2 regions of the Paenibacillus sp. FSL H7-0714 genome follow, and region 2 is predicted to be linked to the other one. Evidence: a T-box and tRNA genes for the amino acid it is inferred to sense, from the RefSeq annotation. Region 2 holds a T-box; the other holds one or more tRNA genes.

Region 1 (14,526 bases), 680 kb from region 2:
ATTGGATATTGAGAGTATATATACTGTTGATCAAACGATTGAAGCACAAAATGTCTTCAAAACAACAGACCCTGAACATCCAGGTGTGAGCAAGCTGTTGGCTCGCCCTGCAACTTATGTTGGGGGACCCATTACAGTCTTGAACCGCCCACAGCCAGAGAAGTTCGGTGAATTTTATTTTGATCCTGCGGATACGCGGAAGATATTTGCTGAAAAGGGCTGGAGAACGGTTGTAGGCTTCCAAACACGCAATCCGGTCCATCGAGCTCACGAGTACATTCAAAAGTGCGCTATGGAGGTTGTAGACGCTCTATTCCTAAATCCGCTTGTGGGTGAGACGAAGTCAGATGATGTACCGGCAAATGTACGGATGAAGAGCTATCTGGCGCTTTTGGAGAACTATTATCCTGAGGATCGTACCTTCCTTGGTGTTTTTCCGGCGGCAATGCGTTATGCAGGCCCTAGAGAAGCAATTTTCCATGCAATGGTTCGCAAAAATTACGGCTGTACCCATTTCATCGTCGGTCGTGACCATGCTGGGGTAGGTGATTATTATGGCACTTATGAAGCACAGGAAATTTTCTCGAATTTTAGTGCTGAAGAACTTGATATTACTCCATTATTTTTTGAACATAGCTTCTTCTGTAAAAAATGCGGGAATATGGCATCCAGTAAAACTTGCCCTCATCCTAGTGATGATCACATGACATTGTCGGGTACGAAGGTACGTGCTTTGCTCCGTGATGGCCAATGTCCTCCGCCAGAATTTACACGGCCTGAGGTTGCGAAGATTCTGATTGAAGGTATGACTCAAGAAGTTACAGCTTAATCATTAACAGCTAGTACTATTTGACCTTCTTGTCCCATATAGATGAGTATTATCTATCGGGACGAGGGGGTCTTTGTTATGTCTGGCCGAAAGCAGAGTAAAGTCTCGGTCTGGATTTCATGGAGCAGTATCAAAAAAAGTATGCTTGGCGTGATATTGCTAGCTATAATGATCGGAATTATTGCATATGACATGCCTACCGCTAAAACACTAAATTATTGGAGTCTGCCCTTGTCAGGAAAAGTTATTGCGCTCGATGCGGGACATGGTGGAGCTGATGGAGGAGCGGTTAGCCGGGAAGGGCTAATTGAGAAAGATATTAATCTCGCGGTATCGCTTTATTTGCGTGATTATTTGCAGCAGGCAGGTGCTATTGTAGTAATGACTCGTGAAGGTGATTATGATTTGGCTCAGGAAGGTACTAAGGGCTATTCTAAGCGTAAGACAGAAGATCTTAAACAAAGAGTAAGAAGTATCGAAGAAAAAGGCGCAGACCTTTTTATAAGCGTTCACATGAACAGTGTCCCTTCCAATCGTTGGAGTGGAGCACAGACCTTTTACTACCCCAATCACAAGGATAATAAAGCTATAGCGGAGTTTGTGCAGAGTGAGCTGAAGACTACGCTGGAGAATACGGATCGTGTGGCTAAGACAGTGAATACTGTTTATCTGTTAAAAGCATTGAAAATACCAGCGGTACTTGTAGAAGTTGGCTTCTTATCACATCCTCAGGAATCTGCTCTACTTGGAAATGATGTCTATCAGCGTAAGGTTGCGACTAGCATTTATCGGGGGATTCTTCGGTACGCCTCCGAGTAGTCAGGACTACTCATGGGGAGACAGGTAATGCTATAATAGACAAAAACTCCGGAGAATTTCTCAACCGGAAAGGAAACAGAGGTGCTTCCCATGCTGACTAAGGAACAAATTCAGGAAATACTGCAGCCATTAACAGACTCTGAAACTGGAAAAAGCCTTGTGGAACTACAGCTGATCCGTGACATTATGATTAAAGAAGACCGTATTTCTTTATCTATCATATGTCTGAATCCTGAAGAGCAAAGTCGCATGGATCTAGAACAACAGGTTCGTGAATTGCTTGAAGCGGGTGGGGTTTCTAATGTACATATCCGGCTTCGTGATGCAACCGATTATGAACGTGCTATACTTCGCGGAGAGAGCGTAGAGGATTTCGATGAACCTGGGAAACTTAAAGGACATGCAGCAGGCCTTGATGACCATGAATTAATTAGCGAGAGCTCTGGCGTGAACTTTATCGCCGTGGCCAGCGGCAAAGGTGGAGTTGGTAAGTCAACCGTAACGGTGAATTTGGCCGTAGCCCTTGCAAGAAAAGGGAAAAAAGTTGGTCTTATCGATGCTGATATTTATGGTTTCAGTATTCCCGATATGATGGGGATCGAAGAGGGACCAGTTGTAGAAGAAGGAACGATTATTCCTGTGGAACGTTTTGGAGTGAAGGTCATGTCTATGGGCTTCTTTATTCGTGAGAATAGTCCAGTTATTTGGCGGGGACCTATGCTGGGTAAAATGCTTCGCCAGTTCTTCAATGATGTTGGTTGGGGTGAACTTGATTATATGCTGCTTGATCTTCCCCCAGGTACTGGTGATGTGGCACTTGACGTGCATCAGATGCTGCCTCACAGCAAAGAGATTATAGTTACGACACCTCACGCTACCGCAGCGTTTGTGGCGGCTAGAGCGGGCTCTATGGCTCTACAGACAGATCATGAGATTATTGGAGTCATTGAGAATATGGCTTATTATGAGTGCACTGACTGTGGTAAGAAAGATTATATCTTTGGCAGAGGCGGAGGAGCGAGGCTTGCCGAGACGCTTCATACGGAGCTGCTTGCACAAATACCGCTAGGTGCACCGGACAACCATATTTCCGAACCGGATTTCTCACCTTCTGTATACAAAGAAGAGACACCATCAGGACAATTATTTGCAGAAATTGCTGATAAACTTATTGCCAAATATGAGCACTAACTCTTGTACATAAAAAAGAGGCCTTCCCACACGTATTAGTGGGATAAGGCCTTTTTTTTAAGAACTTGAATCATCGCCGCTGCCGCCGCCACTGCTTTCCTGTTTGTCGCCACCTTCGCTACCCTTTTCTTTTTTCTCTTTTGGTTCAAGTTCTTCTTGTACGACTTTTTTAAGTAAATTCAATACTTCCATGCGAAATAATGGAGTTTGCATGGATTCCTGCATGGTCTTCATGGATTGTTTACGGTAATCAGGTGTTTTAGTGAGATTTAAAAACATTGTCATCATTTCTGGAGACTTCATAATTTCTTCGACTGATTTCTGATAAGTGGGATCCTTAATTAGCTGTAGGTGTAGTTCCTTGCTTTGTGATTGAATGGCTTTAGCAAAATCGCCCGCGAATTTGGGATCAGTCATTATCTTCTCGATTTCCTTCTGATATTCCGGTGCAGTGAGAGTATTTTTAACAGCGAGCTTGATCTCCTCTGTTGTTTGAAGTGGCATCATCTTCATGCTCATTCCACTGGTACCGCTAGAGCTGGAGCTTGATAATGATTCCTCAACCGCTTTTTTACCCTCATCGCTTTTCAATATATCTAAAACCATGGTCTTCGTTTCTTTATAACTGCCTTGTCCGGAAGAAGAACTGCTCTGCTCACTTCCGCAAGCCGTTAAGGCCATAACAAAGCTCAATGCCAAACCCACAGATCCGATAAATCTCCATTTCATTGGCGCTGCCCTCCTTTATAGGATTCTCTAGATGTATTATGCCGAATTAGATCACATTTATGTTGTGGGTGTAATGGTGTTTTGTCGGTATCCTTGGTAAAATAAATCTGACAAGAGGAGGTGAATTGGCTGAGTATAAAAAAATGGTTTTATTTATTTTGGACTACCCTCCTTATAGGAGCGGGTGGGGCTGTAATCGCTGGTCTGGCACTGCAATTCGTAAATGGTAAGATTGATTTCAAAAGTGTCGGGGATTTCTTTTTATACCCGCTGATTCTGCTTGGCTACGGTATGCTTGTAAGCGTTTATTCGCAACTTGGTTTTTTTGCCTATTTGATTTTGAATTATATGGGCAACGGCGTTTTTCCACAAAAGGTTTGGAAATACATACAACTAGTGCTTTCTGTGCTCGCATTGCTTGAACTAATTTTTTTGCGTACCGTCGTTGGTGGGGAAAGAAATGTTATGTCTGATCTAATATTAGGAATCGTTATTTTGCTAGCAGCTATTATTGTGTCTTATTTCAAAGTAAAAAGTACAAACATCTCAGCTTTGATTCCAACCCTCTTTTTTATGACAGCTATTTCAATTGTGGAAGTTATTGGCGTGCTCCGTATAGGTGTTGATAGTGCAACGGTATTTATTGTTGTTCCGCTTATCGCTTGTAATGCATTCCAAATTTTGATGCTACACCGTATTCTGAAGCCGGCAGCCGGATAATGAATGGGGAAGGCACTAAACAAAGAACCCCGTGCTCTGATCTCAGAAGACGGGGTTTTTTGCTCTAACTGTATCTTAACGATTAAAATCTGATTGTAGAGGTTAATCTTAAAGAACGATACGCTCACAAAACTAAGTGTATGCTTCCGATGCGAGTTTTGTACGAGGCTCAACAATGATGCATATGCTTTACAAAACTTAGTAGATGCTTCCGAAGTGAGTTTTGTACGAAGTAACACAAGTGTAGTAACGCTCACAAAACTAAGCGTATGCTTTCGAAGTAAGTTTTGTACGAAGCGTCCCGATGATGTATATGCTTTACAAAACTTTTAGGAGGGGAATATATGGACATCAAGCGCTATATGATAAAAGACACAAAAGAAATCCGGCTTAACAAGCTGGATCCGGACGACACAGGTGTTTTTAAATCCAAAAAAGAAGTAGAAGCCAAAACAGAAGAGCTTAAAGCACGTTTGGCAGAGCTCCAAGATATTTTGTTTGCTCAGAAAAAGCATTCGCTGCTTGTTATTCTGCAAGGAATGGATTCCAGCGGTAAGGATGGCACGGTTAAGCATATTTTTTCAGGCATTAATCCACAAGGATTTATAGTGACCAGCTTCAAGAAACCATCTCTAGAGGAAGAGGCTCATGATTTTCTATGGAGGGTTCATCAGAAGACACCCCCTAAGGGATATATCTCTGCATTTAACCGCTCGCATTATGAAGATGTATTGGTACCACGGGTACACGGAGGGTTAAAAAAGGATGACTTGAAGCGTCGCTTTCGTTACATACGGCAGTTCGAGGAAATGCTGGTGGAAGAGGGGACGACAATTATCAAGCTTTTTCTGCATATTTCTAAAGAGAAGCAGCTGAAGAAGATTAAGGAACGGCTTGAAGATCCCAAAAAACATTGGAAATTCGATGCAAGTGATCTCCAGGAGCGGGAGTATTGGGATGATTACCAAGAAGCATATGAAGATGTTTTCAAGGAATCTAGCATAGATAAAGCACCCTGGTACTGGATACCCGCCAATCATCAATGGTACCGCAACTATTTGACCTTATCCATCGTTGTAAAGACACTGGAGAGTCTGGATCTGAGCTATCCGAAGCTGAATACCCCCACACCTGACATATCGGAACTCATTTCTCCACGTCATTAATCCTTTGGACAGATCAACATTCATTACGGCACCAGAGATTGTATGTGTTTTTACAGCCCAGCTGCGTCCTCAATGGCATTACTCAGTGAAGCTGAGTCGCGGACTTCTTTACCTTCGGTGTTGCTTTGACTAATCAGCTCAGAGACGGTAACGAATTCATAACCTTGTCTGCGGAGCTCGTCGATAATGAGTGGAAGTGCTTCATGTGTTTGTTTACAGGAATCACTGGCATGTAGAAGGACGATATCACCTGGATGCGCTTTTGTCGTTACACGCTTCACGATATTGTCTACGCCGATGTTCTTCCAGTCCAGGGAGTCTGTATCCCATTGAATGACCTTGTAGCCGAGATCGCTGGCAACCTGAAGGACTCTTTTGTCAAAATCACCATTAGGCATACGAATCAAGTTGGGTTCAGTGCCGGTTAATTCGGTAAGTACGGTGTGAGCCGTTGAGATCTGTGTACGAATTTCTTCGTTGCTTAGTGTGCTGTAATTGACGTGTTTATGACCATGACTTCCAATTTCAAAACCTGCATTCTTAATGTTAGTTACAATGTCTGGGTGAGTCTTACTCCATGGAGACGATAGGAAGAAGGTGGCTTTGTCCACTTTCTTGTCTTCAAGTACCTTCAAAATTGGTTCGGGTCTTTTCTCCCCCCAGCTAATATCGAAGGTCAGGGCAATCAGCTTCTTCTCTGTTGGTACACTGTAGATCGCGGAAGGTCCGGATTCAGAAAAAACGGTTATGTTTCCCCTCTCGACATAGACAACTCCAGCAGCAAGAAGCACAGCGGCGAAGATATAGATGAATCGTTTAATCTTTTTGCCGCTGAATACATAAAAAGAATTCATAATGACAGCGCTCCTCTCCCATGCGAAATGCTTGTTTGTTCTAAATGTATGCTCGTACCGCAAGGTTATGACCTAAGAAACAGAGATCACAATTTCAGGAGGGTATTTATGTTGTCGTTCTTCACGTTTATTAAAGATCTAAAAACGATCCGGAAGGCTTTATTGCTATCCTGTCTGCTCTTCGCAGTAGGAGCGGTTATAGGGTGGGTAGCTACTAGCAGTCTGGAAAAGCTATTGGTTCAGCAATTAGAGGGGCTCAGTGAAATCAGTGGCAACCTTAGAGATTCTTCTAATCCGCAATGGAGCTTCTTTGTATTTATATTTTTGAATAACAGCATCAAGGGTGTTCTTATCATATTTTTAGGAGCGTTGTTCGGTATACTGCCAGCCATATTCTTATTTATTAACGGAGCGGTTATCGGCTATCTGATTCATTTATCAGCACTGCAAGGACAGGATTTATTCGAACTAATAGTAAAAGGACTGCTGCCACATGGGATTATAGAGATTCCAGCAATCATTATTGCTTGTGCATTTGGACTTCAGTTCGGCGGGAAAGTAGTTGCAAGTCTGTTTAGCTCATCCACTAAAAAAGTGAACAGAGGTGTTGGTTGGTCTTCGTTTATGCGTCAAACACTTACGGCATCTATTTGGACAATAATCCTGTTATTTGTTGCAGCCATCATTGAAAGCACAATAACTTTTTCTCTTTTATCATAAAACTTCCGAGAATGGAGCATAACAGTAAAGCTATTCATCCAAGGATTGCCTAAAGGTCAGAAGTATATAATCGTGACGAAACCATAAAGGGAATTTTTAATAATTATGGTTATAAAAAGAGTACTCCGGTTAATCTAGTGTAAGAGGATCTTAAGGCAGCTTTCTCCATGAGATGGACTAACTAATTATGTACAAGGGGTTTTTGGTTTTAGTGAATGTGTTACTTGCAACTTCATGAAGGAGGCCAAGCATATGTTGGGAATGTTGTTCAACGAAAAAGAATGCAAGGAACTGGATTATGTTTTGCGGAAAGAACTTGATGAGATGCTGTTAGATTTGAGCGATCAGCGCTTGGACCAAAATATCAGGCATGCCATCGCCAATAGATATAAGACTGTATTTCGTATGTATGCTCGTTTTGCTCCTCAGAAAGAGCTTTCCAAGTATGCGTGGGGTGGACGTTCTTCTCAGTATAAACACTAAGGATAAGCGGTAAATGCAAGAGTCTTATATGAATTTAAGATTTTTTAATAAAATAGCTTGACTAAAAAGGAGTGCTCGTGATAAATTATATCTCGCGCTCCTTTTGCTTGTGTAAAAGGGAAGCGGAAGGCAAGAAAAGTTGAAAAAAACTTTTTCAAAAAAAAGACTTGCCAAACAACGAAACACTATGATATATTATAAAGGTCGCCGCTGAAAAACAACGACGACGAAATGAGAGACATTGATCTTTGAAAACTGAACAACGAGTGAGTAGGAAATCACGAAAGTGAAATCCAAAATTAGAGAATTAATTTTCTCGTCAGATGTTTCAAAATGAGCATATCGCTCTTTTCAATACTAATTGGAGAGTTTGATCCTGGCTCAGGACGAACGCTGGCGGCGTGCCTAATACATGCAAGTCGAGCGGAGTCATTTTGAAAGCTTGCTTTCAAAATGACTTAGCGGCGGACGGGTGAGTAACACGTAGGCAACCTGCCCCTTAGACTGGGATAACTACCGGAAACGGTAGCTAATACCGGATAATTTCTTTTTTCTCCTGAAGAAAGAATGAAAGACGGAGCAATCTGTCACTGAGGGATGGGCCTGCGGCGCATTAGCTAGTTGGTGGGGTAACGGCCCACCAAGGCGACGATGCGTAGCCGACCTGAGAGGGTGAACGGCCACACTGGGACTGAGACACGGCCCAGACTCCTACGGGAGGCAGCAGTAGGGAATCTTCCGCAATGGACGAAAGTCTGACGGAGCAACGCCGCGTGAGTGATGAAGGTTTTCGGATCGTAAAGCTCTGTTGCCAGGGAAGAACGTCCGGTAGAGTAACTGCTACCGGAGTGACGGTACCTGAGAAGAAAGCCCCGGCTAACTACGTGCCAGCAGCCGCGGTAATACGTAGGGGGCAAGCGTTGTCCGGAATTATTGGGCGTAAAGCGCGCGCAGGCGGTCATTTAAGTCTGGTGTTTAAACCTTGGGCTCAACCTGAGGTCGCACTGGAAACTGGGTGACTTGAGTACAGAAGAGGAAAGTGGAATTCCACGTGTAGCGGTGAAATGCGTAGATATGTGGAGGAACACCAGTGGCGAAGGCGACTTTCTGGGCTGTAACTGACGCTGAGGCGCGAAAGCGTGGGGAGCAAACAGGATTAGATACCCTGGTAGTCCACGCCGTAAACGATGAGTGCTAGGTGTTAGGGGTTTCGATACCCTTGGTGCCGAAGTTAACACAGTAAGCACTCCGCCTGGGGAGTACGGTCGCAAGACTGAAACTCAAAGGAATTGACGGGGACCCGCACAAGCAGTGGAGTATGTGGTTTAATTCGAAGCAACGCGAAGAACCTTACCAGGTCTTGACATCCCTCTGAATCCACTAGAGATAGTGGCGGCCTTCGGGACAGAGGAGACAGGTGGTGCATGGTTGTCGTCAGCTCGTGTCGTGAGATGTTGGGTTAAGTCCCGCAACGAGCGCAACCCTTAACTTTAGTTGCCAGCAGGTAAGGCTGGGCACTCTAGAGTGACTGCCGGTGACAAACCGGAGGAAGGTGGGGATGACGTCAAATCATCATGCCCCTTATGACCTGGGCTACACACGTACTACAATGGCCGGTACAACGGGAAGCGAAGCCGCGAGGTGAAGCCAATCCCATCAAAGCCGGTCTCAGTTCGGATTGCAGGCTGCAACTCGCCTGCATGAAGTCGGAATTGCTAGTAATCGCGGATCAGCATGCCGCGGTGAATACGTTCCCGGGTCTTGTACACACCGCCCGTCACACCACGAGAGTTTACAACACCCGAAGTCGGTGGGGTAACCCGCAAGGGAGCCAGCCGCCGAAGGTGGGGTAGATGATTGGGGTGAAGTCGTAACAAGGTAGCCGTATCGGAAGGTGCGGCTGGATCACCTCCTTTCTATGGAGAATCGTCTTCTGCAATGAAGACATTCAAATCGGAAGTTAAACTTCCACAATAGAACCTTCGGGTTCGAACACTCACTCGTGTTCAGTTTTGAAAGAGTAAGTCTCTTTCATATACGTTTGGTGGCGATAGCGGAGGGGTTCCACACGTACCCATCCCGAACACGACCGTTAAGCCCTCCAGCGCCGATGGTACTTGGACCGAAGGGTCCTGGGAGAGTAGGACGCCGCCAAGCGGACAACCATTCTTTGGTTGATTCACAATGTTATATGGGCTTTTAGCTCAGTTGGTTAGAGCGCACCTCTGATAAGGGTGAGGTCGGTGGTTCGAGTCCACCAAGGCCCACCATATAACTTTATATCTTTTATGGGGCCATAGCTCAGCTGGGAGAGCGCCTGCCTTGCAAGCAGGAGGTCAGCGGTTCGATCCCGCTTGGCTCCACCATAATTTTAATTCAATACCTTCTTTAAACATTGATCCTTGAAAACTGGATACCGAAACGAATTTGCGTTTTAGAACATCTTTTAGCAACTTGTGCAAACAAGTAAATGTTATTAGTGAGATTTTTCTTAGGAAAAATCAAGGTTAAGCTAATAAGAGCACACGGAGGATGCCTAGGCGCCAGGAGCCGACGAAGGACGTGGCGAACAACGAAACTGCCTCGGGGAGCTGTAAGCAAGCTTTGATCCGGGGGTGTCCGAATGGGGAAACCCAGCTGTGGTAATTCGCAGTTACTCATCTCTGAACACATAGGAGATGTAGAGGCAGACCAGGGGAACTGAAACATCTAAGTACCCTGAGGAAGAGAAAACAATAGTGATTCCGTCAGTAGCGGCGAGCGAACGCGGAACAGCCTAAACCTAAGAGCTTGCTCTTAGGGGTTGTGGGACGTCTCACATGGAGTTACAAAGGAATATGGTAGGCGAAGAGGTCTGGAAAGGCCCGCGATAGAGGTAAAAGCCCTGTAGCCTAAACTGTGTTCTCTCCGAGACGGATCCCGAGTAGTGCGGGGCACGTGAAACCCCGTATGAATCCAGCAGGACCATCTGCTAAGGCTAAATACTACCTGGCGACCGATAGTGAAACAGTACCGTGAGGGAAAGGTGAAAAGCACCCCGGAAGGGGAGTGAAATAGAACCTGAAACCGTGTGCTTACAAAAAGTCAGAGCCCTATTAATGGGTGATGGCGTGCCTTTTGTAGAATGAACCGGCGAGTTACGTTTAACATGCAAGGTTAAGTCGAGAAGACGGAGCCGCAGCGAAAGCGAGTCTGAATAGGGCGATTGAGTATGTGGACGTAGACCCGAAACCGTGTGATCTACCCCTGTCCAGGGTGAAGGTGCGGTAACACGCACTGGAGGCCCGAACCCACGCATGTTGAAAAATGCGGGGATGAGGTGGGGGTAGCGGAGAAATTCCAATCGAACTCGGAGATAGCTGGTTCTCCCCGAAATAGCTTTAGGGCTAGCCTCGGTATAAGAGTAGTGGAGGTAGAGCACTGATTGGGTGCGGGGTCCGCAAGGATTACCAAGCTCAGTCAAACTCCGAATGCCATATACTTATTGCCGGGAGTCAGACAGTGAGTGCTAAGATCCATTGTCAAAAGGGAAACAGCCCAGACCATCAGCTAAGGTCCCCAAGTGTGTGTTAAGTGGGAAAGGATGTGGAGTTGCACAGACAACCAGGATGTTGGCTTAGAAGCAGCCACCATTGAAAGAGTGCGTAATAGCTCACTGGTCGAGTGACTCTGCGCCGAAAATGTAACGGGGCTAAACACACCACCGAAGCTATGGCTAGATACGTATGTATCTGGGGTAGGGGAGCGTTGTATGTGGGTTGAAGGTGTACCGTAAGGAGCGCTGGACAGCATACAAGTGAGAATGCCGGTATGAGTAACGAAAAGATCAGTGAGAATCTGATCCGCCGAAAGCCCAAGGTTTCCTGAGGAAGGCTCGTCCGCTCAGGGTAAGTCGGGACCTAAGGCGAGGCCGAAAGGCGTAGTCGAAGGACAACAGTTTGAAATTACTGTACCACCGTAATCCGCTATGAGCGATGGGGTGACGCAGGAGGGTAGTGACGCGGACTGATGGATATGTCCGTCTAAGCAGTGAGGCTGATGTGTAGGCAAATCCGCACATCATTAAGGCTGGGCTGTGATGGGGAGCGAAAATTGTAGTAGCGAAGGTCATGATCTCACACTGCCAAGAAAAGCCTCTAGCCAGGAGAAGGTGCCCGTACCGCAAACCGACACAGGTAGGCGAGAAGAGAATTCTAAGGCGCGCGGAAGAACTCTCGTTAAGGAACTCGGCAAAATGACCCCGTAACTTCGGGAGAAGGGGTGCCCCGGTAGTGTGAATAGCACGAGGGGGCCGCAGTGAAAAGGCCCAAGCGACTGTTTAGCAAAAACACAGGTCTGTGCGAAGCCGCAAGGCGAAGTATACGGGCTGACGCCTGCCCGGTGCTGGAAGGTTAAGGGGAGTGGTTAGGGGTAACCCGAAGCTATGAACCGAAGCCCCAGTAAACGGCGGCCGTAACTATAACGGTCCTAAGGTAGCGAAATTCCTTGTCAGGTAAATTCTGACCCGCACGAATGGCGTAACGACTTGGGCGCTGTCTCAACGAGAGATCCGGTGAAATTTTAATACCTGTGAAGATGCAGGTTACCCGCGACAAGACGGAAAGACCCCATGGAGCTTTACTGCAGCTTGATATTGAATTTGGGTACGATCTGTACAGGATAGGTGGGAGCCGTAGAAATCGGAGCGCAAGCTTCGGTGGAGGCGCCGTTGGGATACCACCCTGATCGTATCTAGGTTCTAACCTAGTACCCTAATCGGGTACGGGGACCGTGTCAGGCGGGCAGTTTGACTGGGGCGGTCGCCTCCTAAAGAGTAACGGAGGCGTTCCAAGGTTCCCTCAGAATGGTTGGAAATCATTCGAAGAGTGCAAAGGCATAAGGGAGCTTGACTGCGAGACCTACAAGTCGAGCAGGGACGAAAGTCGGACTTAGTGATCCGGTGGTACCGCATGGAAGGGCCATCGCTCAACGGATAAAAGCTACCCTGGGGATAACAGGCTTATCTCCCCCAAGAGTCCACATCGACGGGGAGGTTTGGCACCTCGATGTCGGCTCATCGCATCCTGGGGCTGAAGTAGGTCCCAAGGGTTGGGCTGTTCGCCCATTAAAGCGGTACGCGAGCTGGGTTCAGAACGTCGTGAGACAGTTCGGTCCCTATCTGTCGTGGGCGCAGGAAATTTGAGAGGAGCTGTCCTTAGTACGAGAGGACCGGGATGGACGTACCGCTGGTGCACCAGTTGTTCCGCCAGGAGCATGGCTGGGTAGCTACGTACGGACGGGATAAGCGCTGAAAGCATCTAAGCGTGAAGCCCCCCTCAAGATGAGATTTCCCAATTAGTAAGACCCCTTGAAGACGACGAGGTAGATAGGTTGGAGGTGGAAGTGCAGTAATGCATGGAGCTGACCAATACTAATCGGTCGAGGGCTTATCCTATACTTAAAACGCAAATTCAATTCGGATTCAGTTTTCAGGCATCAAGCCTGAGCATTTACGCTGTAAATGCCCGTTTGGTGGCGATAGCGGAGGGGTTCCACGCGTACCCATCCCGAACACGACCGTTAAGCCCTCCAGCGCCGATGGTACTTGGACCGAAGGGTCCTGGGAGAGTAGGACGTTGCCAAGCGGATATTCCCTGATAGCTCAGTTGGTAGAGCACTCGACTGTTAATCGAGTTGTCACAGGTTCGAGTCCTGTTCGGGGAGCCATGCTCTCATAGCTCAGCAGGTAGAGTGCTTCCATGGTAAGGAAGAGGTCACCGGTTCGAATCCGGTTGAGAGCTCCACAGATTTGCAAGGCCCGTTGGTCAAGGGGTTAAGACACCTCCCTTTCACGGAGGTAACATGGGTTCGAATCCCATACGGGTCACCAACTTTTACTTGTACTTACCCTTAGAGGGTCCCATAGATATGGAGGCTTAGCTCAGCTGGGAGAGCATCTGCCTTACAAGCAGAGGGTCGGGGGTTCGATCCCCTCAGCCTCCACCATAATCTTCCTGAGAGATTATGGGCAACATAGAGGTAACATCAATGGGGATTAGCCAAGTGGTAAGGCAACGGACTTTGACTCCGTCACTCATAGGTTCGAATCCTATATCCCCAGCCAAGTGCGAGCCATTAGCTCAGTTGGTAGAGCACCTGACTTTTAATCAGGGTGTCGAAGGTTCGAGTCCTTCATGGCTCACTTTTATTATTACATGCGCGTGTGGCGGAATGGCAGACGCACCAGACTTAGGATCTGGCGTTTCACGACGTGGGGGTTCAAGTCCCTTCACGCGCACCACTTATTGCGGACGTGGCTCAGCGGTAGAGCATCGCCTTGCCAAGGCGAGGGTCGCGGGTTCGATTCCCGTCGTCCGCTCCATAATTTTTGCGCCCTTAGCTCAGCTGGATAGAGCGTTTGACTACGAATCAAAAGGCCGGGAGTTCGAATCTCTCAGGGCGCGCCATTTTTTTATTAAGCAATTATAGTATTTTAACGGGATGTAGCTCAGCTTGGTAGAGCACCTGGTTTGGGACCAGGGGGTCGCATGTTCAAATCGTGTCATCCCGATTTTACCTTTGCGGGTGTAGTTCAATGGTAGAACTTCAGCCTTCCAAGCTGATAGCGTGGGTTCGATTCCCATCACCCGCTCCATAATTTTATAGTAACGGGATGTAGCTCAGCTTGGTAGAGCACCTGGTTTGGGACCAGGGGGTCGCATGTTCAAATCGTGTCATCCCGATACTCAGCTTAATTGCTCTTAGAAAGCTCTTACTTCGGTAAGAGCTTTTTTTGTTATGTATAGAATTAAAACACACATAAATTCATATAACATATGCTCTATCATTCTTCCAAAAGAAACTGTACTTCTGGCGGAATGCCAATCCGTAGATAATAACTTTTACAGGATTCTTCTTGCTCAGGATTACTGCCTATGGATAGTAGCTTTACAGCAAAGACGTTAGCTTGACGCTCAAGCTTGCCAGGAGAGAAGTAAGAACTTTCTTCCAGGAAAAAGCGGTTAATCCCCTTGTG
Region 2 (14,526 bases):
CACTCAGATTGCTTTCGAACGTTTTGGCAGTGAGATTGCCGCAGTGATCGTAGAGCCGATTGCCGGCAACATGGGTGTTGTACCACCACTTCCGGGATTTCTGGAAGGACTTCGCAAGTTAACTTCAGACAATGGATCTTTGCTTATCTTTGATGAGGTAATGACAGGCTTCCGTGTCAATCGTGGCTGTGCTCAAGGCTTGTTCAACATTACTCCGGATATTACTTGCTTCGGCAAAGTTATCGGTGGAGGACTTCCAGTCGGCGCTTATGGCGGCAAAAGAGAGATTATGGAGCAAATCGCTCCTACGGGACCGATCTATCAGGCTGGCACACTTAGTGGTAATCCATTAGCGATGGCGGCAGGACTCACTACACTGAAGCTGCTGACACCGGAAGTATATGATCGTCTTGAGCAATTAGGGGCGCGTCTAGAGGCAGGCTTGAAAAAGAATGCAATCGAGACCGGTGTTCCACTGACAATTAACCGCGTGGGCTCGATGGTCTGTCCGTTTTTCACGGAAGGACCAGTAACTAACTTTGAAACAGCCAAGACTAGCAACACGGATCTATTCCGTCGTTATTTTGGTCATATGCTGAGCCAAGGCATTAGCGTGCCACCTTCACAGTTTGAAGGCATGTTCGTGTCGGCTGCGCATAGTGAGCAGGATATTGATGATACCATTGAGGGCCACTATAATGCCCTGAAGGCCCTTTGAGTATTGGAGCCGGAGAACGAACCGGTGGTGGAGCTTGGACTAGACGTGGGGAGTGGCTGGAAGTAACACCCGGCAAAATCATTACAGGAGCCGAGGATTCTGAAGCTGCAATTGATAAGTGGCTGCTGGAAACTGTAGGTATGCCTGAGAAGCTTCATCTGCGTCTGCGCCGCGAGGGGGGCATTCAGTGGAAGGGAGATCGACTGCGACTGGCACTTTTTCCGGATCGTGAAGCCGGCATTGAACCGGTATGGGAAGAGCTTGAGGTGCTGTATGAGGATGATTTTTGCTTGGTTGCCCACAAGCCGGCAGGCATGGCGGTTCATCCGGATGGCAGTGGCTTAGGTGTAACGCTGGATCACCTTGTAGCTGCGCATTATGTCGCTACCGGTGTTAGTGTAGCTGTAAGGCATATTCACCGACTGGACAAGGATACAACAGGCCCGGTGATGTATGCGAAGAATGAATTCGCTCAGCTTGTCCTAGACGAGAATATGCGTGAAAAAAGCATCTCGCGGCTCTACGCCGCGATCATCGAAGGCACAGTGCCGCCGACGCTTAAAGTGATCGACGCGCCGATTGGGCGCGATCGTCATCATGCGGCGCGGAGAAGAGTCTCACCCGGCGGACAGTCCGCCGTGACTCGAATCCTCGGACGCGAAGCACTGCATGGCGGGAGCCTGGTGCATGTGCAGCTGGAGACCGGACGGACGCATCAGATTCGCGTCCATCTCAGCCATATGGGTCATCCCTTGTATGGGGATGCGCTATATGGCGGGCCGGTCTGGGCTCCCAGCGCTAGTGGCAGACATGCGCTCCATGGCGAGCTGCTGTCTTTCCGCCACCCTTGGAGCGGTGAACAACTGGAAGTAAGCGATCCGTGGCCGGAGGATATGCTTCAGCTGCGGGAGCTGCTGTCTGAAGCGCCTTGACGGCTACGTTATAAACCTGAGAATCGTGGTATCAGCAAATGCTGGTATTACGGTTCTTTTTTTATCTATTTTTTCGTGGGAGTAAATAATTTTCTGTTTTTTCAGAAAGAAGCACCTATCTATGTCCTAATAGCAAAAGCAGCATATAATACTTTGTTCATGCGGAGTAGTTCATCTATTGGCCGGCAGATAGGTTCGAATAGTCCCTGAATTTATGAAATTAATAGCATCCTGTCCGGTTAGTGCCACCAAAGTTGTCATGCCTTTCTGTTTGAAGCATATACATGTGGGGAGTAACATTTTGGGCTTATGCTCTGGGCCTGTCTCAGGGTTAGATTATGCCAAGAAGGAGGACATATCCCGTGTTTGATCAGTCCCACGGCTTGCGGTTTGATATTTATGAACGCATTCACCTATCGGAAGAGCTTCCGGGAATAGCTGAGCTGGAGGAGGTTGAACTACTTCCGGAAATCCAGGTGATTCAGCGGGAGGATCGTGCCGAGTTATATGGTCAGCTGTTGCTTACCGGACTCTACCGGAGTGAAGATGACCGAACACAACGTCTGGAGCATGCCATTCCCGTTGAAATCACAGTTCCGCTTACACGCGTCAGCTCGATTGAAGATATCGGGGTGGAGATCGAGAATTTTGATATTGATCTGCTCACGATGCGCACAGTGAATATAACAGGCGTATTATCACTGCGGGGAATCGGTGGTGCGGAGCCTCAACCACAACCGGCCTGGCAGCAGGAAGAGTACACAGTTGCCTATTCCCCTCTCAGTGATGACAGGGTAATCGAAGCATCTGCAGAGAACCAAGAGCACGAAACTGATGCACTTTATGAAAATTCTCAGTGGACCTTTGGCGAGGATGCATCGGAGGTTGCCGTAGAAGAACATGAGCATGCTGAAGCTAATGCAGACGCATCAGAGGCTCCACTGGTCTCAAGTGGAGCTGGTCATTCGTCCCCTATAGTGAATTTCTCATCCGCTCATGAGAAGGACAAGGGCGCGAAAGCTCGGACGCATAGTCTGGATTCGCAAACAGAGGATTCCAAAGCAGGAATAGCGGATTACTGGTTTAAAGCTGAGTCACAGAATGAAGCTGAGGCCACTCAGCTGAATCAAGTTAGCCAGGCGAGTCAAGCGGATCAGGAGCAAGAAGCTGAATATACTTTTGCTTCAAGAGAAACCGCTGTTCCAGCAGCTAATGCTGATGTGGATCAAGATATTGCCGTATTCGCTTCGGAAAACGAGGCCAATAATGAGCTTCATGCACAAGAAGAGAATGCTCAGCCGATCCACGAGAATACGAATGAAGTTTTTGTTTCTCAAGAGACTGTGCCACAGTCAGAGGAGAAGCAAGATCTTAAGATTGCGCTAGGAAGCAAGAAAGATGCTGAGGCTCCAGTCAAAGAACATCTCACCTTCTCTTCATTACTCAGCTCTAGTCGTTCTCGTAAAGAACAAGAGGCTCTCCTATCTGAAGGAAATGCATCGGCTGCAGCGATCATTCCAGAGGCCGGAAATAATACGGAGTGGAAGAGCAGATTCATTGCTGGAGCAGATGGCGCTAACCTATTCCGTAAGGTTCGCCTTTGCATCGTGCAGCGTGAAGAAACGCTGGATACAATCGCAGAGAAATATCAGCTAAGTGCGCGGGAGCTGGGAATGTATAATCGATTGTCTGGGCAGAGTGTAGAAGAAGGGCAAGTGTTGTACATTCCGTAATTGAATTACAATGCGTACTCATATGAATAGGTGAATCCCGATCTGATAGTAGATCGGGATTTTTGTCAAATATAAGAATATATAAGTTTCACGTTATACATTATCCTTATATTTCTCGAATAAACGCTTACCCTCCGTAAAAGGATGTCGAAGGCGTTTATTCTTGTGTGACCGGAGAACGTTAGAATGTGGGGTATCTAACCAACGCAGAGTGATGAATCGAATGAAAATTCGACATATGCACGCTATAAGTCGAAATTCCGCTTAAAGTCCCGCTGTAGAAGCCTATTCAGGTTGACTAGGGATGACTCAAAATGTATTATGGAGTAAGCAATATCTAAGTAAAGACTGGGAACGGGAAGAGTAGGCGGTCAGCCCTTCAGAGAGCGGAATGCAAGTGCTGTGACATTCCGTAGGATACAGCCACCGAAGTCGCCCCGGAGTCGCCCTTCTGAGCTTGTCTTCATGGATATGAAAGATAAGTTAGGATGTGGCCGGTAGCAGCCGTTATCTGTACGAGTGTCGCGCTAAGCTTCTGAACCGTAAGGTGAAAGAAGTGCAGGTTTATTTTTCATTGGCGCGAAACAAAGGTGGTACCGCGAAAGAATGGCCTTTCGTCCTTTGAGACGAGGGGTCTTTTTGTTTTTTAGAAACCAACTACAAGTAACCAAGTGGAGGTATCAGAGAATGGCTGACCAAAACAATCTAACAGCGGCAGAGTTGCCGAACTTGCAAGATACAGCGGCAGATGCTGCCGCTGCAAATGATTCTAAGAATGAAATGCCAACCACGTATGATCCGAAATCGGCAGAAACCAAGTGGTATTCCTACTGGACAGAGGGTGGATATTTCCGTGCAGGCGGGCGTCCAGATGCAAAAGCATACAGCATTGTAATCCCGCCGCCAAACGTAACGGGAATGCTGCACATTGGTCATGCGCTTGATTTTACGCTTCAGGATATCCTGATTCGTACAAAACGGATGCAAGGCTTCGATACGTTGTGGCTACCAGGTACGGACCATGCCGGTATCGCAACGCAGACAAAGGTAGAGCAAAAGCTGCGTGAGCAGGGAATTTCTAGACATGATCTCGGCCGCGAGAAGTTTCTGGAGCAGGTGTGGGAGTGGAAAGATAAATATGCGAACACCATTCATGAGCAGTGGGCTAAGATGGGGCTTTCCCTTGACTATTCCCGCGAACGTTTTACCCTGGATGAAGGGTTGTCGAAAGCTGTACGCGAGGTATTCGTTAAGCTCTATAATAAAGGCTTGATCTACCGCGGCAAACGCATTATCAACTGGGACCCGGCGGCTCGTACAGCATTGTCGGATATCGAGGTTGAATATAAAGAAGTTAATGGTCACTTGTATCATCTGCGTTACCCGCTCAAAGACGGTAGCGGATTTATTACAGTAGCGACCACACGTCCGGAGACCATGCTGGGTGATACAGCGGTTGCTGTTCATCCGGAAGACGATCGTTATAAAGATCTGATCGGCAAAACGTTGATCCTGCCGATTATTGGCCGTGAGATTCCGATTATCGCTGATGATTATGTAGACAAAGAGTTTGGTAGTGGTGCGGTTAAGATTACACCAGCTCATGATCCGAATGACTTCGAGATGGGTCAACGTCACAATTTACCGCAGATTAACGTGATGGATGAGAGCGGTACGATGAATGAAGAAGCAGGACCTTACCAAGGTCAAGACCGGAGTGTATGTCGTAAGGCTATCACTGCTGACCTGAAGGAGCAAGGTGTGCTGATCAATATCGAAGATCATGTGCATCAAGTAGGACACAGTGAACGCTCTGGAGCGGTTGTTGAGCCGTACTTGTCCACACAATGGTTCGTGAAGATGCAGCCACTCGCTGAAGCTGCCATCAATGCACAGAAGGATGGGAACGGGGTTAACTTTGTACCGGACCGCTTCGAGAGAACTTACCTGAACTGGATCGAGAACGTACGTGATTGGTGTATTTCCCGTCAGCTGTGGTGGGGACATCGTATTCCAGCATGGTATTCCGAGTCTACTGGTGAATTGGTTGTGGCAAATGACGAGGAAGAAGCGCGCCGGATCAGTGGTCTAACCGACTTGAAACAGGACGAAGATGTACTGGATACCTGGTTTAGCTCTAATCTGTGGCCTTTCGCCACACTAGGATGGCCAGATGAGAACAGTGCAGATTTCAAACGCTACTATCCGAACGATGTGCTCGTAACAGGCTACGATATTATTTATTTCTGGGTAGCGCGGATGATCTTCTCAGCTCTTGAATTTACCGGAGAAAAACCTTTCTCAGATGTATTGATGCATGGTCTGGTACGGGATTCCGAAGGTCAAAAAATGTCCAAATCACTCGGGAATGGCGTAGACCCCCTTGAAGTAATCGAGAAGTATGGCGCAGATGCAATGCGTTACATGATTTCTACCGGAAGTACAGCTGGACAGGATCTACGCTTCCGTTGGGAAAAGGTTGAGCAGGCGCGTAATTTCGCCAATAAGATCTGGAATGCATCACGCTTCGCGTTGATGAATTTGGAAGGCGTAAGCTTTGACAATATTGACATTTCGGGTGAGCTAAGTACTGCTGATCGCTGGATTTTGCACCGTCTGAACGAAACTTCTCGTGAGATTACGCGTCTAATTGACTCGTACGAGTTCGGTGAGACCGGTCGCCAGCTGTACAATTTCATTTGGGACGATCTATGTGACTGGTATATTGAGTTCGCGAAGCTGTCACTTTACGGATCAGACGCCGCGGCCAAAGCGAAGACACAGTCTGTACTTGCCTATGTACTAGACCGCACAATGCGCTTGATTCATCCGTTTATGCCGTTTATTTCGGAAGAAATTTGGCAGCACCTTCCGCATGAAGGGGAGACGATTACGCTGGCTGCATGGCCGGAGTATGATGCTGCTCTGGAGAATCCGCAGGCCGTAGCGGAAATGAACCTGCTGATGGATGTAATCCGGGCCGTTCGTAATATCCGGGCTGAAGTGAATGTACCGATGAGCAAAAAGGTTGAATTGATCATCAAAGCGGGTAATGAAGAGACGCTGAGTATTATCACCCGTAACGACAACTACATTGGACGCTTCTGTAATACGTCTTCCTTCGAAGCTGGCCTGAATCCAGAAACGCCGGATAAGGTAATGTCCGCTGTAGTAACAGGAGCAGAACTGCTTCTGCCATTGTCGGGACTCATTGATATTGAACAAGAAATCGCTCGTCTGGAAAAAGAAGTGCAGACGCTGAACAGCGAAGTAGAACGCGTAGAGAAAAAGCTGAGCAATCAAGGCTTCGTGGCCAAAGCTCCTGCTAAAGTTATCGAAGAGGAACGGGCGAAGCAGGCAGATTATTCTGCTAAACGTGAGAAAGTACTTGCCCGCATCGCAGAGCTGAGAGGATAAGAGACATGGATGACCTAAATCGGGGCGGAAGTACCGCCCCTCTTGCGACATACACCGAAGCGGTTGATTGGATCAAGAGCCTAATCCCTTTTGGGATACGGCCAGGTTTAGATAGAATCGAGATGTTGATGGACAAGCTGGGAAATCCGCACCGTCGGCTGAAGTTTATTCATGTGGCGGGTACGAACGGCAAAGGTTCAACTTGTGCTTTTTTGACTAGTGCACTTATACAAAGCGGCTATTCAGTAGGCACCTTTACATCTCCGTATATTACAAAGTTCACGAACAGGTTCCAATATAATAATACGGACATCTCTGAAGAAACGCTTGTCGAACTGGTTAACCAATTACGTCCACTAGTCCAAGAAATTTCGGAAACGGAGTTTGGCTCACCTACGATGTTCGAGGTAACTACAGCTGTGGCCATTCTATTTTTTGCGGGCGTCTCTTGTCCTGATGTTGTCGTATGGGAGACCGGGCTTGGGGGAAGGCTGGATGTAACGAACATCGTGACTCCGATTGTTTCTGTGATTACTAATGTTGGTCATGATCACATGGATATTTTGGGAGATACGCTAGAGAAGATTGCAATGGAGAAAGCCGGAATTATTAAGACGGGCGTACCTGTTGTTAGCTGCGTAACTCAGCCGGAAGTCGTAGCGGTTCTGAAAGAGAAAGCAGCGGCTTGCCGCTCTACTCTTTATCTTGCCGGAGAAGATTTTAGCTATGAGGCTACTGAAATCCGGGAGGATGTGCAGACTTTTCATTTTAAGGGTCCCTTTCGTTCGCTTGAACTTGGGATCGTAATGAAAGGCGAGCACCAGATTAGCAATGCGGCAGCTGCCATGATGGTACTTGAGGTTCTGCGTCAGTATATGGCCTTTATGCTTGAGGATGAAGATGTGCTTGAAGGTTTGCGCCACGCATTCTGGGCTGGAAGGCTGGAAGAGGTAAGCAAGTCTCCAAGGATTGTACTGGACGGAGCACATAATCCGGAAGGTGCGGAGAGTCTTGCAAAAAGTCTGCCTCAGCTCTATCAATACGGTAAATTAAATTTACTTATGGGAATGCTGTCAAATAAGCATCATGAATCCTACTTTAAGCATATACTGCCTATAGTGGATACGCTCATCCTGACCGAACCGGATTTCCAGAACAAAATGGACGCGGAGAATCTGCAAGTTATCGCAGAAAGTCTGCGGGAGAAATATGCCAAGGAAAACTTGGCAATCATAGTAGAACATAATTGGGGAAAAGCGCTGCAGCTACTGAAGTCGATTACAGCGGAGGATGACCTTGCCGTCGTATCTGGTACGCTGTATTTAATCTCTGACGTACGCGGTACACTTTTGCAGCAACCCGATACTGAAAAAGGCTGGTGACGACTGTTGGATACTACTGAACGTGTGCATTTTATAGGGATCGGCGGCTACGGAATGAGCGCGATTGCCCGGGTAATGCTAGAAATGGGATATACAGTTACGGGCTCCGATGTGGCTGCCCAAGAATTAACGGATAAATTGATTGCTAAAGGTGCCAAGATTTATATTGGGCATACAGCAGAACAAGTAAAAGGTGCGGATCTAGTCGTATACTCTACGGCTTTGTCTAGTGATAATGTGGAATGGGTGGAAGCTGAGCGTCTTAAGATTCCAATTCTGCATCGTTCGCAAATGTTAGCCCGTTTATTGAATGAACGTAAAGGGGTAGCCGTTGCTGGAGCACACGGGAAAACTACCACCTCCTCCATGATTGCACTTGTGATGGAAGAGTGCGACGTTGATCCAACGTATATTATCGGTGGAGAGATTATGAATGTAGGTACGAATGCAAAGGCGGGACAAGGTGAGTTTGTAGTAGCGGAAGCGGATGAGAGTGATGGCTCTTTCCTGCACTATCACCCTTGGCTTGGGATCGTTACGAATGTTGAAGCGGATCACTTAGAAAATTACGACGGAGACTTTAACCGTCTTAAGGCTGCATACGTGCAGTTCATGAACCAAACGCGCGAAGATGGAACTGCTATAGTATGCGCTGACGACGAGAATGTGATTTCTCTTTTACCTGAAGTAACAGGTAAGGTGATTACTTATGGCATCAAGTCGAACACTGCGGATTATATTGCCACTGATATCGTTTTAGGCGATCGTCAAGTATCGTACACGATGAATCATAATGGAGAAGTGCTTGGACGGATTGAACTCTCCGTTCCCGGACAGTACAATCTTTATAATTCAATGGCAGCGGTAATCGCTTGTTTGAAATCAGGGATTTCTTTCGAGAAAATCGCTGAAGCAATTGTGAAATTCCATGGTGCGAAGCGCCGTTTTCAAGTGCTCGGAGAAGTCAATGACATTCTGGTCATTGATGATTATGCGCATCATCCTACAGAGATTCAGGCAACGATCAGTGCTGCTAAGGCAACAGGGAAACGGATTATTGCGGTATTCCAGCCTCAGCGCTATACACGTACTTTCTTCCTGTTAGATGCTTTCAGCCGTGCCTTTAGCGAAGCTGACGAAGTCATCATCACTGATATTTACTCTCCGGCTGGAGAGAAACAAATCGAAGGTGTTACTTCTGCGAAGCTGGTTGAGCTTATCGTTAAGAACAGTAATGCGGGCGCGAGACATCTGCCAACCAAAGAAGATGTGCTAGCTGATCTGACACCTCGTATTGCTCCAGGTGATCTGGTGATTACGATGGGCGCAGGCGATATCTGGAAGGTCGGATACGCACTGGCAGACGGTTTGAAGAAGAAGCATTAAGTTTGCAAATTGAGGCTAATTCGAGGATATTTATATTCTCTATTCAATAGCACTTCCCCAAAATTTCGTTCAGATAATCCTTGTGTTTATCTGAAGGGAGTTTAGAGGGAAGTGTTTTTTTGGTATTGTTAACGTATTTACTGATATAGTTATAAAGTGCTATAGTGCTGTCAGAAGAGGATCGATTTTTCAACGTATATTTGGGATCCCCACAAAGTACCCGAGTACGCATCGAAGCAAAGCCGCACTTTGTGGGGATATTTTCGCATAGGTGGTGACGTATGAGCTCCCTGCTTGAAATTAGAACACTGATTTATTTGTTTATTTTCGGAAATTTATTTATATTACTGCTTATAACCAATTATCGAAGTACCGCTGTTAAAGATACAGCCTCCACCTTGTTCATCCGATCAAAGGAAGTGCAGCTACTCTTTTGGTGTTCGATTTTATTATGGGATTATCTCCCTCATGCGTTGTCCATTCCGCTTAGCAATGCTCTAATCCTTGGAGGGTGCTGTCTAGAAATTACAGCGTTACTGCTGATGATGGGAGTACTGGGGCCAAAAATAAAGCGATATTACATCATCCTTTCGGTATTGAGCATAATTAGTTTTAGTATCATCGCATTATTTTTTAATCATTCCAACTTGCGCATCGCTTGTACTTCACTTTGGTCTATACTATTTATAGTTTATCCAGCTTATCATCTAACTGTGAATAAAAAGGCTACCCCTCTTCAAAAAATATTAGGCGTATTATTTTATGTATTTGCAGCGATTATGCTGATGCGGGCGCTTGTTGCATTGATTTGGGAGCCCGAGATGAATGTGTTCTCAACAAATCTCACGCAATATTTGTATTATTTGGGGATGTATTTATTATTTATCGTAGGGGCTGCCGGTTATATTCTTCTCTCAAATGAGCATTCCTTCGTCAAACTAAAAAGAATAGCCAGTTATGATGATTTGACGGGGATCCTAAACCGTGGAGCATTTCTTCAGGAAGCGGAGATAAAGCTTGAAAAGGCATTTCGAGCGCAGGAGTACTTCTCATTTTTGCTATTGGATTTGGATTATTTTAAACAGGTCAACGATACTTATGGTCATGATACCGGTGACATTGTGCTGGAAGAGTTCGCATCGACGATTAAAGATAATCTCGGAAATGGCGATTTGTTTGGCAGACTAGGGGGCGAGGAATTCGCAGTCATACTCTGTGGGGTAGATGAGCAGAGCTGCGACCAGAAAGCTGAAGCGCTTCGTGAGGCGATAATGAATACTTCCACTAATAAGGTTCAACAGGGGTACACAGTTAGTATAGGTGTAATTACGATCATGCCAGATCAGGAGATTTCGATAAATAAGTTGTACAAGCTAAGCGACAAGGCATTATATCAGGCCAAACAAGAGGGAAGAAATAGAGTCATCAGATACCGATATGTATACTGAGAGTCAGGAATACTAGGGGAGGTGAACTTCACTTATATGCATCTGGATCTCCAGACACTGCTGGTGTGTCTCTTTTTGTGGCAATCGTTCACGGTGCTGCTTATCGTGGTGTATCGTTTGCGTTATCCGCAGGAACAGACTTCTTCATTGTTTATCACAGCAAAATATTTGCAACTAGCAGCCTTGATCCTCTTATTACTGAAGGATTTTATAGATACACCACTTAGTCTACCGATCATAGCACTTCTTGCTTTGGCTGGAGGCACGCTCGAAAGCTTGGCGCTTCTAATGCTTCTCAGAGTATTCGGGAGCAAAGTGGAGAGATATTATTCTATATTATTTGGAGTATCCATTCTAGTTGTGGTGCTTATGTATTTGTTGATGCCAAAGGATCCTCTCGTTATTCCAGTCGCTTGTCTGGCTGGAGTTCTGATTATAGCCTATCCTGCTTATATACTATGTCTGAAGGTCATGGAGACTTCGCTACAAATAATAATGGGACTGCTATATTGTCTTGTCATCTTGTCGTTGGCGGGGAGAGCCTTAGAACCGCTGTATTCCGTATTAGGAATCAATACACAAGTTGCACAATTTCTTTATTTGTTTTTTTATCTCGGGATTTATTTGTATATGTTTCTAGGAACCGCGGGAATTATGCTGCTTTATAGAGAAGATTCCTTTGCAGAAATGGAGCGGGTAGCAACTTATGATGAGTTGACCGGTATTTTGAATCGCAGGTCGTTCGTTTTGCGTGCTCGGCCTTTAATAGCTGCTTCAGCGATGAAGAAACTGCCCTATTCTTTTTTACTGCTGGATGTCGATCACTTTAAGAGCATAAATGATAATTACGGCCATAATACAGGTGACCAAGTACTAACTGATTTGGCGTCTAAAATAGAGCAACAGCTTGGTCATGGTGATCTGATCGGAAGATTTGGGGGAGAAGAGTTCGCAGTGCTCCTGCACAGAGCCGATGAGAAGAGTAGTGATGTTATTGCTGAAGGAATGCGCACAGCTGTTATAGGTTCAATGATTCATGGCGTACCGCTGCACTACACGATAAGTATTGGAGTCATTACGATAGAATCGGGTGAACGTTTTTCTCTAAATAATCTCTACAAACTTTGTGATAATGCATTGTATCAAGCTAAGAAAAAGGGTCGGAACTGCGTTGTTAGAAGCTATGAAATATAAAAGTGTCTTCCTTTCGTCATTAGATGAGGAAGACACTTTTTTGTTTGCATAGGGAATAGTTCAGAATACCTAACGAGTATAAAATTTTGGAATAGAAAATTCATGTTCGTGTATTACTGGAAAAGAAGTTTTTTTGCTTGAATCTTCAAAAAAATAGCGATATATATAGGTTTATCGCAATGATTTTCGAATAAAGCATGAAAATATATAAAAATTTTAAAGGTTTCCCTATAAATCGACAAAAATTTTATGTGAAATGAGTTACTATTGAACTGCATCTAAAGTTGCAGTGATAAGTAGAGATGATTTATATAAAAAATTCAAGGAGCCAGAGTCATGCGAGAAAGAATGCTGTTCCTTTCAGCACAAAATCAAAGCGCAGAGGATCTAGAAGGAGAAATGAGAACAGGGAGTATTCTCGAGATTTTGCTAGGGAAATTTGATATTGATTTGCTGACGTATGCCAGTACGCACAAGGATATGTCTACAAATGATGGAACTGCACTAACGGTTCATTACATTAACGGGTGCATTAACTCGTGGAGATCTATGCTGCGTCCCTTACATATATTACGGAATTTCACTAATCGGAGTCATGCGGAGAAAGACATGAAGAGTACCATCTTGGAGCTTTGTAGATCGAATAATTACAGACATGTATTTATATCGCATAGCTTGCTGGGAAATTGCATTGATATGGTTCGTAATCTGCTTCCTGAGGCCAGTGTTATTACAGATACGTATCGTTTTGAGAGCGGGCTTGCCGTTGGAAAAGAAATTGGGAAGCCGAGCAGCAGTAATCCTTATTATAAACTAAATGAGGCTTTGGTTCGGCGGAATAAGCGGAGACTAATGAATAAAACGGGTGTACTCTTGGCAACCTCGGAATGGGATGCCCTTTCATTCAAATCTCTATCCTTTGCGGATGCCCGTAAAGTTCATGTTGTTCCTCATTTCATAAAAATGAATGAATACGACGTTTTTACTGAGCCTGTTGCAAAAGAAAATTCAATGGTTCTGCACTGGAATATGAACACCAGACAAGGGATTAAGGCTGCTCAAAACTTCTTTAAGAAAAGCTACCCTTTGATTAAAGAGCAAGTGCCTGATATCAAGTGTTACATCACGGGTCATGAGGTTCATACGGATGTGTTGACGCTTGTAAAGGATGATGTATCGGTCATTATCACTGGACCTTTGAAACCGTCTGCTGATTATATACGTCGTGCTAAAGCGGTTCTTGTGCCGATCCTTGAAGGTTGTGAAGTCTCCAGAAACATTCTGGAATCATGGGCACTCAAAACGCCGGTGGTTACTAGTTCTATAGTATGCGAGCGATTGAACTGTGAGCATAACCGTAATATTTTGCTTGCTAATACCTCAGTTGATGTTGTTGCTAGCGTAATAACGTTGTTAAAGAATCCTGAGATGGCAACGATTATTGCTGATCGGGCGCATCGCACATTGTTGAAGGATTACGAAGTGAATTATGTGAAGAACAAGATTCTTAGTCTTGTGTAAAAGGTACGCCCGAGAAGGCTCTGCCTGCAGTATATAAAAAACCCGCGAGGACGTTTTAGGGTCCTACGCGGGTTATTTCATTTTTGTATGATTTTACAGCAGGTTGCGGCGTAATTCTTCTGGAGATTTCGGAGACAACATTCCAAGTGGAATATCGAATACTGTACGCGCTCCGCTCTGTCCTTCTTGACTCATACGCTGAGCGGCTCTGGCATAGGCCACGAGAACACTAGCTGTAAATTCTGGATTGCTCTCCAGCTTCAGGCCGAATTCAACAATCTGCTTCGTACCTTCCCCTGTTACACCACTGCGAATAACAAACCCGCCGTGCGGAATTCCGCTATGCTGAGCTGCCAATTCTTCTTCAGTGATGAAAGTAACCGTAGTATCATAATCTGCAAAATAGTTCGGCATATTCACGATTTCTGCACGAATGCGTTCTTGATCTGCCCCTGCTTCAGCCACTACAAAACACTCTCTAAGGTGTTTTTGACGAGTGGTAAGCTCTGGTGTTTCACCAGCGCGAATGGCCTCAATAACCTCTTGTACTGGAACGGTATATTGTACACCAGCTTTAACTCCATCTACTCTGCGGATCGCATCGGAGTGGCCTTGGCTAACGCCTTTGCCCCAGAAGGTGTATTCTTTACCTTGTGGAAGAATAGCTTCAGCGAGCAGACGATTCATTGAGAATAAGCCTGGATCCCAACCAGTAGAAATTACGCTGAGTGTTCCACCTTGTTTAGCTGCGGCGTCAACGGTCTCGTAGAACTCGGGGATTTTGGCATGAGTATC

Evidence for each region. A T-box is a leader RNA that pairs with one kind of tRNA and senses whether it is charged. The one in region 2 lies ahead of NST34_RS25805 (valine--tRNA ligase), so its partner is inferred to be a tRNA-Val.
Region 1: it encodes a tRNA-Val, which carries the amino acid that the T-box ahead of NST34_RS25805 (valine--tRNA ligase) is inferred to sense. The anticodon was not compared.

The regions. Positions count from the first base shown of each region.
Region 1 is NZ_JBBOPT010000001.1:6,401,501-6,416,026, reverse strand. It holds gene sat (sulfate adenylyltransferase) at 1-829, shown strand, start outside; gene cwlD (N-acetylmuramoyl-L-alanine amidase CwlD) at 908-1,648, shown strand; gene NST34_RS28890 (Mrp/NBP35 family ATP-binding protein) at 1,739-2,839, shown strand; gene gerD (spore germination lipoprotein GerD) at 2,897-3,568, opposite strand; gene NST34_RS28880 (KinB-signaling pathway activation protein) at 3,698-4,288, shown strand; gene NST34_RS28875 (PPK2 family polyphosphate kinase) at 4,633-5,454, shown strand; gene pdaB (polysaccharide deacetylase family sporulation protein PdaB) at 5,505-6,308, opposite strand; gene NST34_RS28865 (stage II sporulation protein M) at 6,417-7,028, shown strand; gene NST34_RS28860 (hypothetical protein) at 7,281-7,511, shown strand; rRNA gene NST34_RS28855 (16S ribosomal RNA) at 7,870-9,427, shown strand; rRNA gene rrf (5S ribosomal RNA) at 9,552-9,668, shown strand; tRNA gene NST34_RS28845 (tRNA-Ile) at 9,705-9,781, shown strand; tRNA gene NST34_RS28840 (tRNA-Ala) at 9,802-9,877, shown strand; rRNA gene NST34_RS28835 (23S ribosomal RNA) at 10,017-12,945, shown strand; rRNA gene rrf (5S ribosomal RNA) at 13,019-13,135, shown strand; tRNA gene NST34_RS28825 (tRNA-Asn) at 13,142-13,217, shown strand; tRNA gene NST34_RS28820 (tRNA-Thr) at 13,219-13,294, shown strand; tRNA gene NST34_RS28815 (tRNA-Glu) at 13,306-13,380, shown strand; tRNA gene NST34_RS28810 (tRNA-Val) at 13,421-13,496, shown strand; tRNA gene NST34_RS28805 (tRNA-Gln) at 13,540-13,614, shown strand; tRNA gene NST34_RS28800 (tRNA-Lys) at 13,620-13,692, shown strand; tRNA gene NST34_RS28795 (tRNA-Leu) at 13,708-13,791, shown strand; tRNA gene NST34_RS28790 (tRNA-Gly) at 13,798-13,872, shown strand; tRNA gene NST34_RS28785 (tRNA-Arg) at 13,881-13,957, shown strand; tRNA gene NST34_RS28780 (tRNA-Pro) at 13,988-14,061, shown strand; tRNA gene NST34_RS28775 (tRNA-Gly) at 14,072-14,145, shown strand; tRNA gene NST34_RS28770 (tRNA-Pro) at 14,160-14,233, shown strand; gene NST34_RS28765 (ImmA/IrrE family metallo-endopeptidase) at 14,335-14,526, opposite strand, start outside.
Region 2 is NZ_JBBOPT010000001.1:5,725,725-5,740,250, reverse strand. It holds gene hemL (glutamate-1-semialdehyde 2,1-aminomutase) at 1-718, shown strand, start outside; gene NST34_RS25815 (RluA family pseudouridine synthase) at 715-1,650, shown strand; gene NST34_RS25810 (LysM peptidoglycan-binding domain-containing protein) at 2,013-3,383, shown strand; T-box leader at 3,725-4,008, shown strand; gene NST34_RS25805 (valine--tRNA ligase) at 4,164-6,800, shown strand; gene NST34_RS25800 (bifunctional folylpolyglutamate synthase/dihydrofolate synthase) at 6,806-8,182, shown strand; gene murC (UDP-N-acetylmuramate--L-alanine ligase) at 8,189-9,568, shown strand; gene NST34_RS25790 (GGDEF domain-containing protein) at 9,850-11,016, shown strand; gene NST34_RS25785 (GGDEF domain-containing protein) at 11,053-12,210, shown strand; gene NST34_RS25780 (glycosyltransferase) at 12,547-13,731, shown strand; gene NST34_RS25775 (diaminopimelate dehydrogenase) at 13,825-14,526, opposite strand, start outside.